One region of the Streptomyces sp. NPDC001599 genome, then DNA from elsewhere that is predicted to be linked to it. Evidence: riboswitches for the same ligand, from Rfam matches in the RefSeq annotation. Region 1 holds a riboswitch; the other holds the start of a gene.
What was found. Region 1 has a riboswitch for cyclic di-AMP ahead of ACFYZ3_RS37545 (transglycosylase SLT domain-containing protein). Riboswitches for the same ligand answer to the same signal wherever they lie in the genome.
Positions count from the first base shown of each region.

Region 2: it holds a riboswitch for cyclic di-AMP, as region 1 does, so the genes downstream of both, ACFYZ3_RS23355 (C40 family peptidase) here and ACFYZ3_RS37545 (transglycosylase SLT domain-containing protein) in region 1, are expected to answer to the same signal.

Region 1 covers NZ_JBIAVA010000028.1:10,863-20,592, reverse strand. Annotated here, with positions in the region: gene ACFYZ3_RS37575 (tetratricopeptide repeat protein) at 1-403, opposite strand, end outside; partial or broken gene ACFYZ3_RS37570 (flavodoxin) at 618-743, opposite strand; gene ACFYZ3_RS37565 (ABC transporter permease) at 857-1,759, opposite strand; gene ACFYZ3_RS37560 (ABC transporter ATP-binding protein) at 1,746-2,753, opposite strand; gene ACFYZ3_RS37555 (outer membrane lipoprotein carrier protein LolA) at 2,807-4,045, opposite strand; gene ACFYZ3_RS37550 (polyprenyl synthetase family protein) at 4,305-5,315, opposite strand; cyclic di-AMP (ydaO/yuaA leader) riboswitch at 6,050-6,222, shown strand; gene ACFYZ3_RS37545 (transglycosylase SLT domain-containing protein) at 6,227-6,721, shown strand; gene ACFYZ3_RS37540 (HAD family hydrolase) at 6,774-7,583, opposite strand; gene fahA (fumarylacetoacetase) at 7,949-9,196, shown strand; gene ACFYZ3_RS37530 (M56 family metallopeptidase) at 9,489-9,730, shown strand, end outside.
Region 2 covers NZ_JBIAVA010000009.1:135,503-143,554, forward strand. Annotated here, with positions in the region: gene bioD (dethiobiotin synthase) at 1-351, opposite strand, end outside; gene ACFYZ3_RS23325 (adenosylmethionine--8-amino-7-oxononanoate transaminase) at 353-1,639, opposite strand; gene bioB (biotin synthase BioB) at 1,632-2,861, opposite strand; gene ACFYZ3_RS23335 (8-amino-7-oxononanoate synthase) at 3,012-4,139, shown strand; gene ACFYZ3_RS23340 (DUF397 domain-containing protein) at 4,182-4,412, opposite strand; gene ACFYZ3_RS23345 (helix-turn-helix transcriptional regulator) at 4,434-5,294, opposite strand; gene ACFYZ3_RS23350 (ATP-binding protein) at 5,510-6,022, shown strand; gene ACFYZ3_RS23355 (C40 family peptidase) at 5,993-6,466, opposite strand; cyclic di-AMP (ydaO/yuaA leader) riboswitch at 6,470-6,611, opposite strand; gene ACFYZ3_RS23360 (hypothetical protein) at 7,024-7,329, opposite strand; gene ACFYZ3_RS23365 (ATP-dependent Clp protease proteolytic subunit) at 7,337-7,972, opposite strand.

The DNA.
Region 1 (9,730 bases):
GCCGGTCGTGCCGTACGGGGGCCTCGACGGGTGTCTCGACGGGGGCCTCCACGGCAGCTTCCTCCTGTGTCTCCTCCTCCGATGCCGTCGGCACCGGGTCCGCGGCGAGGTGGCTCGAGCCGTCCGGGTCGACCCGGAGGGGGACGGAGTAGCCGAGGCGCCGGTCGTGGATCGTGGCGAGGACGGGACGACCGGCGGCGAGGGCGAGACGGTGGAGGCGGTTCAGGACGGCGTTCTGAATCTCCTCGCCCGGGGCCGCGACGACCGGTGAGCCGTCGACCGAGGCACCGCGCGCGCCGGAGTCGCCGTCCGGCACATGGACGTCGATCGGCGTCGTCGCGGAACCGGGCGAGCCCTCGGCGCGCTCGTGTTCCCGCTGCTTGTCGCGGCCGAGTCGAGACATCGTTCCCCCACTCATCGGCGGCTTCCGTCGGCGGTTCCCGTTCCCTGCCGTCCAGAGCCTGTCATGCCTGTCGTGCACCTGCTTCGAGTCTCTCCGCTCGCTCCCGATTCTCACGTCACCGGGGTGTCACAGGCTCGTTCCAGGAGGTCACGCCACGCGATGGGCCGTGCCCACATGGCCATGGCAACGCACGCCTGCTGCTCGACGCCACCCTCGCCTGGGTCGATTTGAAGTCGAGGCCGGGGCGCGCGACCGGCCGGCAGTGGTCAAGGTAGCGCTCGACCGGTGTGGACAGCGTGTACCAGTACCGGGGCGAGGCGATCACGATGTCCGTGGTTGCGGGACACGGAGGCGCCGGCCCGCGCCAGGACCTGCCTCGCGCGGAAGGCGCCGTTCGCGCGGTTCCCGTACGAGCAGGCGGAGGCCGTGACCGCGCCATGGCCGAGCCCCGGACTACGCGGTGATGTCCTTCGTCGTGAACCGGGCCCAGGCCGCCGAGCCGAAGACCGCGGCGTAGAGGGCCTGGAGGCCGAGGTTCTTCACCAGGTCGTCCCAGTAGACCGGTTCGCGCATCACGTCGGCGAAGGAGAGCCAGTAGTGCGAGAAGAAGTACGGCTGGAGGGCGTCGAGCTGGGGGATCTGGTCGAGGATCTGGACGGTGATCAGCAGTCCGACCGTGGTGGCCATGGCCGCGATGCCACTGCCCGTCAGGGTGGAGACGAACAGGCCGAGAGCCGCGATGCCGACGAGTGAGGCGGCCACGACCAGGGCGATCAGCAGCGCCCGGCCCAGCCCCTCGGCGTAGGTGATCCGGGTGCCGGAGATGGTGATCAGGTCACCGACCGGGAACAGCAGGGCGCCGACCGCGAGCGCCGAGACCGCGACCACCAGGGTGGCCGCGAGGCAGAAGGCGATCACCGTGGCGTACTTGGTGAGCAGCAGCCGGGAGCGGCCGGCCGGGGCGACCAGGAGGTAGCGGAGCGTGCCCGCGCTCGACTCGCCCGCGATCGCGTCGCCCGCGACGACGCCGATGGCCATCGGCAGGAAGAACGGGAGGGTCGCGGCGAGCGCGGTGAAGACCAGGAAGAGCCCGTTGTTGCTGACCTGCGAGATGAACGCCGGTCCCGCGCCGCCACCGCCACCACCGCCGCCGGGCGAGGACCCGTCGCTCGTCTCGATCTTCACGGCGATGCCCACCAGGATCGGCACGGCGGCGAGGACGGCCAGCAGGGCGAGGGTCCGCCAGCGCCGGAAGGTGGTCAGCAGCTCACTGCGGAACAGCCCGAGGGACCACAGCGGACTCGGGGTCCGCGCGGACCGCCCCACCGGCTCGCCCAGCACATCAGCCCGCGACATCGAAGCCCTCCCCGGTCAGCGCCACGAACGCGTCCTCCAGCGAGGCCCGTTCCACAACGAAACCCCGGACCCGGACGCGGGCCACGACCAGCGCCGCGTTCACCTCGGCGAGGTCGCGCTCCGGTGGCTCCGCCGTCACCCGGTCCCCGTCGACGACCACGTCCGCGGCTCCCTGCTCCTTCAGCACCCGGGCGGCGTCGCCCGCGTCCGGCGTGGTCACCACCAGCCGGCCGCGTGCCCCGGCCGCCAGGTCGGCCACCGCGCCCTGGGTGATCAGCCGTCCCTGTGCCATCACGGCGGCGTGGGTGCACACCTGCTCGATCTCGTCCAGCAGGTGGGAGGAGAGGAAGACGGTGGTGCCGTCGGAGGCCAGCTCGCGCACGAGGGTGCGGATCTCGCGCATGCCCTGCGGGTCGAGTCCGTTGGTCGGCTCGTCCAGGACGAGCAGCCGGCGCGGCTGGAGCAGCGCAGCGGCGAGACCCAGCCGCTGCTTCATACCGAGCGAGTACGCCTTCGCCTTCTTGCCGCCGGCGGCCGCGAGGCCCACCCGGTCCAGCGCCGCCGCGACGCGCTCGCGCCGGGTGCGCGGGTCGGCGGTCGGGTCGGCGGCGTCGTAGCGCAGCAGGTTGTCCCGACCGGAGAGGAAGCCGTACAGGGCCGGGCCCTCGATGAGGGCGCCGACCCGGGGCAGTACGGCGCGGGCCGCGCGCGGCATGGGCCGGCCGAGGACCCGGGCGCTGCCCGAGGTGGGCTCGATCAGCCCCATCAGCATCCGGATGGTGGTGGTCTTGCCGGAGCCGTTGGGCCCGAGGAAGCCGAAGACACTGCCCGCCGGGACGGTCAGGTCCAGACCGTCGACGGCGAGTTGTCCGCCGCGGTAGCGCTTGGTGAGCGCGCGGGTGGCGATGACGGCGTCATCCGCGCTCTCCCGGTCCGGATCCCGGTCCGGATCCCGGCCCGGGCGCTCCGGCTCCGTGGCGGACGCTTCGGCCATCGGCTCCCTCTTCTCGTCCTCTTCGCCGTACGGGTGGGAATGCTGCGCGGGTCCTACTTCGCCGCGTCGGCCGCCTTCACCAGCGCGTCCTTGGTGACCGCACCGGCGTAGACCTTGCCGTCGTCCGTGATCAGGGCGTTGACCAGGCGGGTCTTGAAGACCGTGCCCGAGCCGAAGTCACCCTTGACCTGGTCGCCGAAGGAGCCGAGGAAGCCGCCGAGGTCGCCGCCCGCGGAGGCCATGGGCAGGCCGCCCTGGGCGCCGGTGTCGAAGGTGGCGATCGAGTTCCAGCCCTCGCCGATGACCTCGAGGCCGTCCATCCCCTTGGCGAGCTCGCCCTCGGCCTCGCGCCCGTGCTCCGGGGCCTTGGCCCGCTCACCGGCCTCGTCGGCCTCGGTGACCTTGGCCCCCTCGGGCGGCGTGAAGTCGAACGTGGACGCGTCCGGCTTGGCGAAGCTGACCTTGGTGAAGCCCACGTCCACGACGGCGGCGCCGCCGCTCGCCGGGGTCAGGGTGAACTTCAGCGGCGTGCCGGACTCGGCATCCACCGCCACGGTGATCGCACCGACCGTGGACCCGTCCTGCTTGGGCTCGACGACCAGGCGGTAGGCGTCCCGGCCGGCCACCTGCGCGGTGCCGCCGACGGTCACGGACGTGGTGTCGTCGACCGACTTGAGCGCCTGCTCGGCGAAGTCCTTCGGCGTGGCCGGCACGTCCTGGCCCGGCACGTCCTTCTCCAGCCGCTCGGCGCCGTCGGGGGCGGTGGAGTGGTAGACCTCGTTGGACTGGCTGTCGTAGCCCCAGACGTCCTTGCCGTTGTGGATCAGGCTGTACTCGGCGGCGTTCTCCAGCAGGGACAGCTTCTGCCGGTCGGGGCCGTCGGCCGCGACGCGCAGTGTGTGGCTGCCGGACACCAGCTCGGTGAGCTTGGCCGAGGGGTCGGCGGCGGAGCCCTCGTCGTCGCCGCCGGAGCCCGGACCTCCGGACATTCCGGACATCAGGCCGCTCTCCAGCCCACCGAGGTCCGGCAGGCCCAGGTCGGTGTTGATGCGCACCGTGCCGGACAGCTGCTGGACGTCCGACTTGGCGATCTTCTCTATGAGCTGCTCCGCCGTGACCTTCGGCAGATCGGGGTCCCCGGAGTCGGCGAGCGCGGGGACGAGCCCGATCGTCGCGGCCGCCACTCCCATCACCGCGACCGGGACGACGTACCGCGCGGCCTTGCGCCGTCCGGCCCGCAGCTCCTCGCCCTCCCCGGCGGTCGTGTTGTCGTCGGAATCGATCGGTGCCATGTGTGCCCTACCTCCGTCGTCGGCGGCGGCTGTCTCGCGACCTCGCACTCGTTCACCCGTGAGCCGCCATTCTCACCCGAATCGGTGAGGATTGGTGTTTTTCCGTGGTGTCCATCTGACCAAATCGCCGGAGCACAAGCGTCAGACCGCGGGCTCAACTCCGCCTACTCCTGCGGGATGACACGCAGGGGTGCCGACTCCCCCGGCCCGTAGGGGCCCGGGACGGACCGCGGGGGCGGCGAAGGACCGCCGGGTGCGGTCAGCCGGCCCGGTGGACCACCGCGTCGCACAGCTCCACCAGCGCGGCCTTCGCGTCGCACTCCCGCAGCGGGGCCAGCGCCGCCCGGGCCTCCTCGGCGTACCGGACGGTGTCCCGGCGGGCCTGCTCCAGCGCGGGGTGGGCGCGCAGCAGCCGCAGCGCCTCGGCGTGCCGCGCGTCGTCGCTCAGGTCGGAGTCGAGCAGCTCGCACAGCGCGATGTCCTCGGCGAGTCCCAGCCGGGCCGCCCGCTCGCGCAGCCGCAGTACGGGCAGGGTGGGGATACCCTCGCGCAGGTCCGTGCCGGGCGTCTTGCCGGACTCGTCGGAGTCGGAGGCGATGTCCAGGACGTCGTCCGCGAGCTGGAAGGCGACGCCGAGCCGCTCGCCGTACTGGGTGAGGACGTCCACCACCGTCTCGTCGGCGCCGGACATCATCGCGCCGAACCGGCAGGAGACCGCCACCAGGGAGCCCGTCTTGCCACCCAGCACGTCCAGGTAGTGGTCGACCGGATCGCGGCCGTCCTGCGGGCCGGCCGTCTCCAGGATCTGACCGGTGACCAGCCGCTCGAAGGCGAGGGCCTGGACGCGGACCGCCTCGGGGCCGAGGTCGGCGAGGATCTGGGAGGCGCGGGCGAACAGGAAGTCGCCGGTGAGGACCGCGACGGAGTTGTCCCAGCGGGTGTTCGCACTGGGCACGCCGCGCCGCACGGCGGCCTCGTCCATCACGTCGTCGTGGTACAGCGTGGCGAGGTGGGTCAGCTCCACGACCACGGCCGAGGGCACGATCCCGGGGGCGTAGGGGTCTCCGAACTGGGCCGAGAGCATCACCAGCAGCGGCCGGAACCGTTTCCCGCCGGCCCGCACCAGGTGCTGGGCGGCCTCCGTGATGAACGGCACCTCGCTTTTGGTTGCCTCAAGCAACCCTTCCTCGACAGCAACCAATCCGGCCTGGACATCGGCTTCCAGAGCCTGGTCCCGCACGCTCAGCCCGAACGGCCCGACGACGGTCACGAGGGGTCTCCTGTCTGCTGGTGTCTACTGGCGATTACCTGGTTTGTCGATAGGTCGCTGCCACCACTCAAGTCAGCGTATCCGGTCACGTTTCGATCACCGCTAGCGCCCACCGTTACAGGCTGGGCGGTATCGGATCATGAACGGTATGTTTTTGATCAGGTGATATGAGCAGATTTTGGTTGATATCGCCAGAGGGGACGAGCCGGAGCCGGAGGGCGAACGGGCCGAAGCCGCCACCGAAGATCCCACCACTCCTCCCAACGGCCCGCACTTCGAGAACGTCACCCGATCGACACACCTGCCCCCTCCCCCGTCCCCCCGCTTCCTCGCTCCCTGCCCCCTCTCTCCCCACTCCCTTTCCCGCCGCTTCCCCCTCCCCGTTTCCCGTCGCTTCCCTCTCCCCGTTTCCCGCCCCTCCCGGCTCGACACCCGAAGCCGTCCCCACCTGCGGTCGGTTGGCTCCTAGTTGGGGTTAATGCCCCATTTGCCGTGCTTGTTGAAGCCAGTGAGTTGGCTCACTCCCGACACCCGAGAGGCAACCCCGTCGGAACCTGTGCCCTCCCTTTGCCCCGCAAGCCAGTTGGGGATTGGCGACAGCAAATGATCAAGAGCCATAAAGGCCCCAGACCAAGGTCAACAGGCACGTTGGGTGATTCCTGCACTTGTTCCGGACATGTGCTCTCGCATACGTTCCCGGCCTGTCGGGTGGACGCCGAATCCTGCCACCGCCCGTCGCACAGTCATCCATCCAACAAACTCGCAGGCAGGAGCGGGGGACCCAGGTAAGTCGCCGCACCGGTCACCACCGGAGCGGCTCGGGGTGAAGCCGTACCCGTCAGGGCACGGCCGGGCACCTCCCCGCCCGAACCCGACAGCTCACCTCGTAGGCGTAAGGAGAGGGACACCGCATGTCTGCCAACGGTCTGAACCGTCACGCCCGCACCAGCCGCCTCGCCCGCAAGCTCGCCGTGGCCGGCACCGGTGCCGCGGTGCTCGCGCTGCCGCTCATCGGCGCCACCACCGCTTCCGCGGCCACCCCGGCCGCCGCCACGACCGCCACCACGGCGGCCACGACGACCTACCCGGACAACCTCGACGGCTGGATCCGCGAGTCGCTCGACATCATGGCCCAGCACGGCATCCCCGGGACCTACGAGGGCATTCACCGCAACATCATGCGTGAGTCCTCCGGCAACCCGCTCGCCATCAACAACTGGGACATCAACGCGATCAACGGCACCCCGTCCAAGGGCCTGCTCCAGGTGATCGACCCGACCTTCCAGGCGTACCACGTCGAGGGCACCTCCTGGGACCCGTACGACCCGGTCGCCAACATCACCGCCGCCTGCAACTACGCGGCCGACCGCTACGGCTCGATGGACAACGTCTTCAGCGCGTACTGAGCAGCACCGCCGCGGCAGCGCACCGAGCGGCAGTGCATCACGAGGCAGTGCATCAAGAGGTACCGAAGATCCGCTCGAGGACGACGGCCACGCCGTCGTCCTCGTTCGTCGTCGTGACCTCGTCGGCCACCGCCTTGAGTTCGGGGTGGGCGTCGGCCATGGCGACACCGTGGGCCGCCCACTGGAACATGGGGATGTCGTTGGGCATGTCCCCGAAAGCGATCGTCCGCCGCCGCTCCATGCCAAGGTGCTCGGCGGCCAGCGCCAGGCCGGTGGCCTTGGTGATGCCGCAGGGCTGGAGCTCCACCGTGCCGGGCCCCGACATGGTGACCGTCGCGAGGGAACCGACCACCGCGCGAGCCGTCGCCGCCAGTTCGTCGTCGGTCAGCTCGGGGTGGCGCAGCAGCACCTTGCTGATCGGCGTGGACCACAGCTGCGCACGCCGCTCGACGCGCACCGCGGGCAGCGTCGGGTGGGGCATCAGGTAGCCCGGCTCGATGAGCGTCAGCCCGTCGACGCCGTCCTGGTCCACGGCGGCGTGCACCTGGCCCACCTCGGCCTCGATCTTGCCGAGCGCCGTCTCGGCCAGCTCCCGGTCCAGGGTGACCGACCACAGCATCCGGTGCGCGCCGGCGTCGTACACCTGCGCGCCCTGTCCGCACACCGCGAGCCCCGTGCAGCCGAGCCGGTCGAGCAGGGAGCGCACCCGGGGTGCCGGCCGCCCCGTCACCACCAGGTGCCGCGCACCGGCCCCGGCGATCCGCGCCAGCGCGGCCAGCGACCGGTCGGAGACGGTGTCGTCGCCTCGGAGCAGCGTGCCGTCCAGGTCGGTGGCGACGAGTGAATATGCGGTGCGGTCCATGATCAGAGAATACGGACACCGCACCCGTCCGACTCACCCGTGACCGCTTCCGAACGAGGGCGTAGCGAGTGCGCTCGAACCCGCACGGGGTTGCACGAGGACGCCCGATGATGTCCGGATCCTGACACATCATCGGCTAAAGCCGGTTCAGGGCCTGTGTCCCGGTTGGCAGCGACATGGCGCGCCGTCCACCCGCCGGCGCCAAGATTGCGTCCCGGGCGCCGCCGCCTCCGGTCGCACTGCCCAAGAGCGGCACGCCACCCGTAACGTGTGGCCCGACCACGTGTCACGCGACACACACCGATCACGTGGCGCACACGGCGCGCACGGCGCACATGGCGAGCACGAAAGCGAGGCAGCACCCGATGCCCCTCTTCGACGTCCCCGAGGGCGACCCCTTCGGCCCGCACAACCTTCCGTACGGCGTGTTCTCGATCCCCGGCTCGCTCGACCGGCCGGACCGGACGGTCGGCGTCCGGCTGGGCGACCACGTGCTCGACGCGGGTGCGGCGGCCCACGCGCTCGGCTCGCCGTACGCGGCCCTCCTCGCGCAGCCCACCCTCAACCCGCTGCTGGCGGCCGGGCGTACGGCGTGGTCGGACGTGCGGCGCGCGCTGACGGCGTGGGTGTCGGTCCCCTCCCACCGCGAGGCCCTGGAGCCGTTCTTCCACCCGCTGTCGTCGGTGACCCTGCACCTGCCCTTCGAGGTCGCCGACTACGTCGACTTCTACGCCTCCGAGAACCACGCCCGCAACGTCGGCCAGATCTTCCGCCCCGACGCCGCCGACTCCCTCACCCCGAACTGGAAGCACCTCCCGATCGGCTACCACGGCCGCTCCGGCACGGTCGTCGTCTCGGGCACGGACGTCGTACGCCCGTCGGGGCAGCGCAAGGCCCCGGCCGACGCCGCACCCGTCTTCGGCCCGTCCGTCCGGCTCGACATCGAGGCGGAGGTCGGCTTCGTGGTGGGTGTGCCGTCCGAACTGGGCAGTCCGGTCGCGCTCGGCGACTTCCGCGAGCACGTCTTCGGGCTCTGCCTGCTCAACGACTGGTCCGCGCGGGACGTCCAGGCCTGGGAGTACGTCCCCCTCGGTCCGTTCCTCGGCAAGTCCTTCACCACCTCGGTGTCGGCGTGGATCACTCCGCTGGACGCGCTGGAGGAGGCCCGGGTGGCGCCGCCCGAGCGCACGCACGAGCTGCTGCCCTACCTGGACGACACGGACACCGACCAGGACGACCCCGGCGGCTACGACCTGCGGATCTCCGTCGCCGTCAACGGCCACGTCGTCTCCGAGCCGCCGTTCTCCACCATGTACTGGACGGCCGCCCAGCAGTTGGCCCACATGACGGTCAACGGAGCCTCGCTGCGCACCGGCGACCTCTACGGCTCGGGCACGGTGAGCGGGCCCACCGAGCGGGAGCGGGGGTCGCTGCTCGAACTGACCTGGAACGGCCGCGACCCACTGGAACTCCCCGACGGCAAGCGGACGTTCCTGGAGGACGGCGACGTGGTGACCCTGTCGGCCTGGGCCCCGGGACCGGACGGTGTCCGGGTGGGGTTGGGAGAGGTGACCGGGCGCGTGGTCGGCCGGGGGGTCGGGCAGGGCGTCTGACGGTACGCCCGACGGAGGGGGGCCCGCACGCCCAAGGCCCCGCGCGTCCAAGGCCCCATACGTCCAAGGCCCGCACACCCGAGGCCCGTACCGTCCAAGGCCCATACGTCCAAGGCCCGCACACCCGACGCCCGTACGCCCAGGTTCCGGAACCGGTGACCGCCGACACCTGACTCACACCGCCCGGCCCCGTCATACTGGCGTCGGGCGGTGTGCGCGCACGACCCGGCCCAGCACCACCCCTGTACAGCCAGAGCCGCCCATCCTTCGACCAGGATCCGGAGCCAGTGGCATGACCGTCTGCCTGCTCCTGCTGTTCGTCGTCGCCGTGACCGCCGCGGTGCCGGTGCCCCGCGCGCTGACCCGTTCCGCGTGGCCCGAGCGGGATCCCGTGGTCGGGCTGTGGGTGTGGCAGTGCCTGGTCGCGACGGTGCTGCTGTGCTGCCTGACGGCACTCGCCCTCGGCGCCACCGCCGTCTTCGGGACCGTCCGCGCCCAGCTCTTCGCGCCGGCGCCGCCCGCGGTGACCGCGGC
Region 2 (8,052 bases), on a different contig from region 1:
GCGCACGAGCAGTCCGCCCGCGCCCTCGACCAGCACGAGATCGTGCTCCGTGGCCAGTTTGGCCGCGGCATCGGCCACCTCCCACGGACGCACCGGTGCCCGTCCGGCCCGGCGCGCGGCCGTGCCCGGCGCCAACGGCTCGGGGAACCTGGCCACTTCGGCGACCGTCACGTTCCCGGCCAGGCGGGCCACTTCCCGGGCGTCCCCGGCCTCGTCCGGCCCGACGCCCGTCTGCGCCGCCTTGAGCACGGCCACCGTCCGGCCGCCCGCCAGGGCCGCCGCGGCCACCGCGGCGGTCACGACCGTCTTGCCGACCTCCGTGCCCGTGCCCGTGATCACCAGTACCGCCATGTCATCCCTCCCGTGCCGCCGCGCACACCGCGCGGGCGATGCGTGCCACGTCCGCGTCGCCCGTGACGTACGGCGGCATGGTGTAGACCAGGTCGCGGAACGGGCGCAGCCACACGCCCTCGCGCACGGCCGCCTCCGTGGCCGCCCGCATGTCGACGGCACGGTCGAGCTGCACCACCCCGATCGCGCCGAGCACCCGCACGTCCCGTACGCCGGGCAGCTCGGCGGCGGGCGCGAGCCCTTCGGTGAGACCCGCCTCGATGCGCCTGACCTCCGCGCGCCAGTCTTGGCCGAGCAGCAGGCCGATCGACGCGCACGCCACGGCCGCGGCCAGCGGATTGCCCATGAACGTCGGCCCGTGGGCCAGCACCGGTACCTCGCCCCGCGAGATGCCGTCCGCCACCCGCGCGGTGCACAGCGTGGCCGCCATCGTCAGATAACCGCCGGTCAGCGCCTTGCCCACGCACATCACGTCCGGCGTCACCGCCGCGTGCTCCGCGGCGAACAACGCCCCCGTGCGCCCGAATCCGGTGGCGATCTCGTCGAACACCAGCAGCACGCCGTGCGCGTCGCACGCCTCGCGCAGCACCCGCAGATACGCGGGGGAGTGGAAGCGCATCCCGCCCGCGCCCTGCACCACCGGCTCCACGATCACCGCCGCCAGTTCGTCGGCGTGTCGCTCGATCAGCGACCGCAGGTGGTCGGCGTACGTCTCCTCGTACTCCGCCGGCGGCGCGTCCGCGAAGACCTGGCGCGGCAGGACGCCGGACCACAGCTCGTGCATGCCGCCCTCGGGGTCGCACACCGACATGGGCTGCCAGGTGTCGCCGTGGTAGCCGCCGCGCCAGGTGAGCAGGCGGCGCTTGCCGGGGCGGCCGAGCGAGCGCCAGTACTGCAGGCACATCTTCACGGCGACCTCGACCGACACCGACCCGGAGTCGGCGAGGAACACGTGCTCCAGGCCCTCGGGAGACATGTCGACAAGGAGCTTCGCCAGCCGTACGGCGGGCTCGTGGGTGAGCCCGCCGAACATCACGTGGCTCATCCGCTCCAACTGCTCGCGCGCGGCCGCGTTCAGCACCGGGTGGTTGTAGCCGTGGATCGCCGACCACCAGGACGACATCCCGTCGACCAGTTCGCCTGAGCCGTCGGCCGGCCGCAGCCGGACCCCGCTCGCCGACTCCACGACCAGCGGGTCCTGCCGGCCGGGCATGGGCCCGTACGGGTGCCAGACGTGCCGCCGGTCCAGATCCAGCAGCTCGGCGACGTTCGGCGCGGGCTCAGGCATTGGGCGCGAGGTCCGTCCCGGCGCCGCGCCGGCGTACCGCCACCAGGTCCGTGCGGGGACCTTCGGCGGGGCGCGGCGTCGCGGACGCGGGCGCGGGCGCGGGGGCGCACACTCCACCACCGGCGTGCGAGCCGCAGCCCGCGTCGCCGTCGGCGCCCGCGTGCGAGCCGCAGCCGCCGCCACCCTCGTGCGAGCCGCAGCCCCCGCCCCGCACCGATGCGCGGTGCTCCGGAAGGGTGACCTCGCCCGCGCCCTCCACCTCGAAGCCGGCGTCCGCGATCATCTCCAGGTCCGCGTGGCCCGCCTGGCCCTCGCTGGTGAGGTAGTCGCCGAGGAAGATCGAGTTGGCCAGGTGCAGCGCGAGCGGCTGCATCGTGCGCAGATGGACCTCGCGCCCGCCGGCGATGCGGACCTCGACGTCCGGGCAGACGAACCGCGTCATCGCCAGGATGCGCAGGCACCGCTGCGGGGTGAGGTGCCACTCCTTGGCCAGCGGCGTGCCCTCCATCGGGATCAGGAAGTTGACCGGCACCGAGTCCGGGTCCAGCTCGCGCAGCGAGAAGACCACGTCGACCAGGTCCTCGTCGCTCTCGCCCATGCCCGCGATGAGCCCCGAGCAGGCGGACAGCCCGGCCGCGTGCGCCTTGTTCACGGTGTCCACCCGGTCGGCGTACGTGTGCGTGGTGGTGATGTCGCCGTACGTCGACTCGGAGGTGTTGAGGTTGTGGTTGTAGGCGTCGGCCCCGGCCTCGCGCAGCCGCTCCGCCTGGCCGTCGGAGAGCAGCCCGAGGCAGGCGCAGACCTCCACGGACTCGTTCTGGTCCTTGATGGCCTTGATGGTGTCCGAGACGCGGTCCACGTCCCGGTCGGTCGGACCGCGTCCGCTGGCCACCAGGCACACGCGTTTGGCGCCCCCGGACACTCCGGCCGCGGCGGCCGCCGAGGCCTGGTCGGGCTTGAGCCAGGTGTACTTGAGGATCTCCGCCTTGGAGCCCAGCCGCTGCGAGCAGTAGGAGCAGTCCTCGGGGCACAGGCCCGACTTGAGGTTGACGAGATAGTTGAGTTTCACCCGTCGGCCGAACCAGTGGCGGCGCACCTTTCCGGCCGCGGTCACCACGTCGAGCAGGTCGTCGTCGGAAGTGGCGAGGACGGCGAGCGCCTCCTCGCGGGTCGGCGACTCGCGCCGAAGCCCCTTGTCCACCAGCGTGTTCAGCAGATCCATGAGAGCCGATCCTGTCCTAAGGGGCCGTCCGCGGCCAAGGAGACTTTGCACAACACTGACAGATCGACGTGTGGGTATTGCCACACCTCGCGGGGGTGACCGGACCGCTAATGTCTGTTCATTGCCTACAAAACCCCGGAGGGCCGCCCCATGGCGTTCGGCTGGATCGAGGAGCAGGACCGGGTACGCCGCGAGGCCGGACTCGTACGGGTGCTGCGTCCCCGCCCGGCGGCCTCGCCGCTGCTGGACCTGGCGAGCAACGACTACCTGGGTCTCGCCCGGCACCCGGAGGTCGTCGAAGGCGCGGCCTCGGCCGCGCGGACCTGGGGCGGCGGCGCCACCGGCTCGCGGCTGGTGACCGGCACGACCGCGCTGCACGCCGAACTCGAGCGGGAACTGGCAGAGTTCTGCGGGTTCGAGGCCGCGCTCGTCTTCTCCTCCGGCTACGCGGCCAACCTCGCCGCGGTCACCGCGCTGGCGCCGCACGGCAGCCTTGTCGTCTCCGACGCGGGCAACCACGCCTCGCTGATCGACGGTTGCCGGCTCGCCCGCGGCACCACCCAGGTGGTGGGGCACGCCGATCCGGACGCCGTGCGCAAGGCACTGGCGACGCACGACGGACCCGCCGTGGCCGTCTCCGACACGGTCTTCTCGGTCGACGGCGACGCCGCGCCCCTGGCCGCACTGGCCGACGCGTGCCGGGCGTACGGGGCCGGACTGGTCGTCGACGACGCCCACGGTCTGGGCGTCCTCGGCGACGGCGGCCGGGGCGCCCCGCATGCGGCGGGCCTCGCGGGCCGCGACGACGTCGTCGCGACCGTCACGCTGTCCAAGTCGCTCGGCGCCCAGGGCGGCGCCGTGCTGGGCCCCGCCCGGGTCGTCGACCACCTGGTGAACGCGGCCCGCACATTCATCTTCGACACGGGACTCGCCCCCGCCGCCGCCGGGGCGGCCCTCGCGGCGCTCAGGCTGGTCGTCCGCGAGCCGGAGCGGGCGGCGCGGGCCCGTGCCGTCGCCGCCGAACTGCACGAACGCCTGACCGCCGCGGGTCTGGACGCGGTGCGTCCGGACGCCGCGGTCGTCTCGGTGCGCGCACCCTCCCCGGAGGAGGCCGTGCGGTGGGCGGCCGACTGCCGGGCGGCCGGCCTGTCCGTGGGCTGCTTCCGCCCTCCTTCGGTGCCCGACGGCATCTCACGGCTCAGGCTGACCGCCCGCGGGGACCTCTCCCGGGAACAGATCGAGCGCGCTGTACGGGTGATCGGCGAAACGCGGCCATGAGTCGGCGGGACACGGCCGTGCGTCGTCGGGTGTCCGGCGAGGTCAGCCGCGGCCGACGCCGGCGGTGAACGCCGTCCAGCTCCCGGGGGAGAAGAGCAGGGCGGGTCCGGCCGGGTTCTTGGAGTCGCGCACGGCGAGCAGTCCGGCGACGGGACCGGCCGACGGACGGGCCGTCTCCACGCAGTTGTTCGCCCCGGTGCTGTAGCTGCTGCGCAGCCACCGGACACCGGACATATCGGTGCTGGCAGGGATGTTCCGGGGAAGTTCGGACATGGAGCCTGACATGGTGCCTCCTTACGCGCCTGCCGCGGTCGCGGCGATGAAGTCCAACGAGTCCTCGGGCGAAAGGGCATGGATCAGAAGGGCGTTGAAGGCCTCGGTATAGGCCTCTAGGTCTTCTTTCCGTTCGAGGTGCAGGCTACTCGTCAAGTGGTCGAGAACAACCACGTCCAGATCAGAAGTGCTCGAAAATGAGAAGATTACGAAAGGGCCGGTGACACCGATGTGCGCCCCGGCGGCAAAGGGCAGGACCTGGAGCCGGACGTGGGGGAGCTGCGCCGCCTCGACCAGCCTGGCCAGTTGACGGGACATCACCCCGGGCCCGCCCACCTCACGGCGGAGCACCGCCTCGTCCAGGACCGCGCTCAGCTCCAGGGGCGGCTCGCCCCGCAGCACGTCCTGCCGGGCCAGCCGGACCTCCACCAGCGTGTCCAGCCGTTCCGCCGGCATCCCGTCCACGGCGGCGCTCGTCACCGCGCGGGCGTACTCCGGCGTCTGGAGCAGGCCGGGCACCACCGTGGTCTCCAGCGTGCGCATCGCGCTGGCCTGGGACTCCAGGCTGATGAAGTCGCGGTACGTGGGTGGCAGCACCCCGCGGTACGCGTGCCACCAGTGGTTGCGTCCCCCCGCGTCCTCGGAGCGCGCCAGCATCACCAGCAGCCCCCGCAGCTGCTCGTCGGCCACGCCGTAGGCGTCGAGCAGTAACCGCACGTCGGCCGGTTTCGCCCCACTCGTCCCGGTCTCGATCCGGCTGACCTTCGACTGGTGCCAGCCCACCAGCCGGGCCGCCTCGCCGCTGGTGATGCCCGCCGACGTGCGCAGGGCGCGCAGTTCCGCGCCCAGCTTCCGGCGGCGCACCACGGGACCGTGCTGCATGGGACATCCCCCTTACTCCTTATGAGTCGCCCAAATACGCTCTGCCGTCGCAGAGTTCACCGCTTCGAGCGACAGATATATGCATATCTTGGTGGATCGCCGCCCTTCACGGGTCCGGTGATGGCAGTCTGGCGGCGAAGCACCAGTCCGGGACCGTACTCGAACCATCCGCTCCGTGTCGGGTCGCGGTCCCGTGAGAAAGGGACGGCGTCGCCATGGCAGACCATCTGGAAGCATCCGTCACTCTGCCGAGCGATCCCGCCTCGGTGGCCGCCGCGCGGACCTACGTGGTGGGCACCCTGGCGGAGTGGGGACTGCCGGGCGACGCCGACCTGTCGGACACGGTGCGGCTCATCGTCTCCGAACTGGCGACCAACGCGGTCCAGCACACGTTCGGGCAGTCGCCCACCTTCACGGTGGACCTCGTCCTCGACCGCGACGAGCGGCTGCGCCTCGGCGTCACCGACAGCCATCCGCGCTTCCCCAAGCGTCTGCCCGCCGCCGTCCAGCAGGACAACGGCCGGGGCATGGTGATCATTCGCTGGCTGACCGCCGAGTGCGGCGGCAAGCTGAGAGTCAGGCCCACCCGCGAGGGTGGCAAGACCGTCTCCATCGAACTGCCCTGGACACCCCCGGGCGGACCGGTCGCGCCCGCGGGGGTGACGGCGGGACAGAACACCGCCACCCCCGCGGGCGGGCTACTTGACCCGGCCGTACCAGACGCTTGAGGTCCAGATCTTCTCCAGGCGCACCACGGCACCGGTCTTCGGCGCGTGCCAGATCCTGCCCTTCCCGGCGTAGATGCCGACGTGGTAGACGCTGCTGCCGGAGTGGAAGAACACCAGGTCTCCTGCCTTGCGGTTCCGCACGGAGACACGGCTGGTCCTGTTGTACTGCTGGGCCGCGGTGCGGGGCAGCTTCTTGCCGGCCTTCTTGAACGAGTACAGCGTCAGGCCGGAACAGTCGAACCGGTGAGGGCCGGTGGCACCCCAGCGGTACGGGGCGCCCTTCTTGGAGGCCGCGATCTTGAGGGCTTTCGTCGCATGGCTCGCCGCGGCCGCCTCGGAGGCGACACCGGGGACCACGACGGAGCCGCCCACGGCGGCGAGGGTGAGAGCCGAGGCCGTACCGGCACGGGCCATCAGCGACGGGACACGATTGAGCGCGGACATGCGCAACCCTTCGTCAGCCGCCTGTGAAGGATGACCTGTCGGATTCGGGCTGGCGAAGTTGCCCGGCCGCGGTGTGCGGCTTCACCCCAAGGATCGCCGGTACCGGTGCCTCGCGCGGAGGCGGCCGTGCCGGCGACCCGTCGTGCTCGGGTCCTCCACTCCTGCCGATCCACTTCCCTTGCGACCGGTCGTCCGGACGGCGGCAGGACTCGGCGTCCGCCCGGACCGCCCCGCCGCTGCGGCGGGGGCTTGTCGTCAGTCACGGATCTTGTCCCGCCCCGAGGGGAATTCCCAATGGAACGTGCCCTTTGTGTTGTTACGTGCCACTCGCCCGTTCGGGTCGACGCCCTCCTGTTCGAGGCGCCGCCGCGCGCGGTGACGGCCCCGGGACCAGCGGTGCAGTGGTGTGCGGCGGGGACGGAGCGCACGGGTGCCGCAACTTCGACCGGTCGCGAATCGGAGGTGTTCCTACGCCGAAAGGGGGTACGCCGTTTGGTCCGTTTCGGCCCGGGCCGATGCCTCGCGGTGTGAAGCGCCCGGAAGCGATGCGGGGTTCCTCAACTCTCGGAAGGCGGCGGGAGACCGACCCGCGCCGTCCGCCGCTCACCGTCGAGCACGCGCAGCGCCCGGGCCAGGGTGGCGTGCACCTCCGTCTCGCCCCGCCGGTGCATCAGCGTCAGCGCGTCACGCAACGCCGCCGCCTTGCCGACCAGCGCCTGGGCGGCCCGCAACCCGCGGTAGGTGTCGCCGTCCCGCCCGGGGTTGATGCGTCCGAGCAGGTCGACGACGTCCAGATAGCGGTCGATGACCTCGGCCTCGGCGCGGGTCAGTGCGGGCAGCGGGGGCAACTCGGGTGGCAGCACGGGCGGATCACCTCGCGCCGAACGAGGCGGGCGGGGTCCTGCGGCCCGGCACGATCCGGTCCGCCAGCCCGTACTCCAGCGCCTGCCGGGCGTCCAGGACCGTGTCCCGCTCGATGTCCGCGGTCACCTGCTGGGGAGTGCGGCCGGTGTGCCGTACGAGGATCTCCTCCAGTCGGGCGCGGATGCGGACCAGTTCCCCGGCCTGGACGGCCAGGTCGCTCGCCTGCCCCTGCACCGGTTCGGTGAGCGCCGGCTGGTGGAGCACCACCCGGGCGCCCGGCAGGACGGCGCGCTTGCCGGGGGTGCCCGCCGCCAGCAGCACCGCGGTGGACGAACCGGCCTGCCCGAGGCAGGTCGTGGCCACGTCGCAGGCGACGTAGCGCATCGTGTCGTAGATCGCGGTCATGGCGGTGAAGGAGCCGCCGGCCGAGTTGACGTAGAGCTCGATGTCCCGGTCCGGCGCCTGGTGCTCCAGGTACATGAACTGCGCCATCACGTCGTTCGCGGAGGTCTCGTCGACCGGTGTCCCGAGGAAGACGATGCGCTCCTGGAGCAGCTTGGAGTACGGGTCCAGCGTGCGGGCCCCCGCACTCGTGCGTTCGGTGAACTCCGGCAGGACATGGCGGGCGGACGGCCGGGTCATGACGAACCCCTCCTCGTGGCAGAGCCGACTTCGCAGAACCGATTTCGGCTGCGCTTGTCTCTGTAAAAAATGTACAGGAC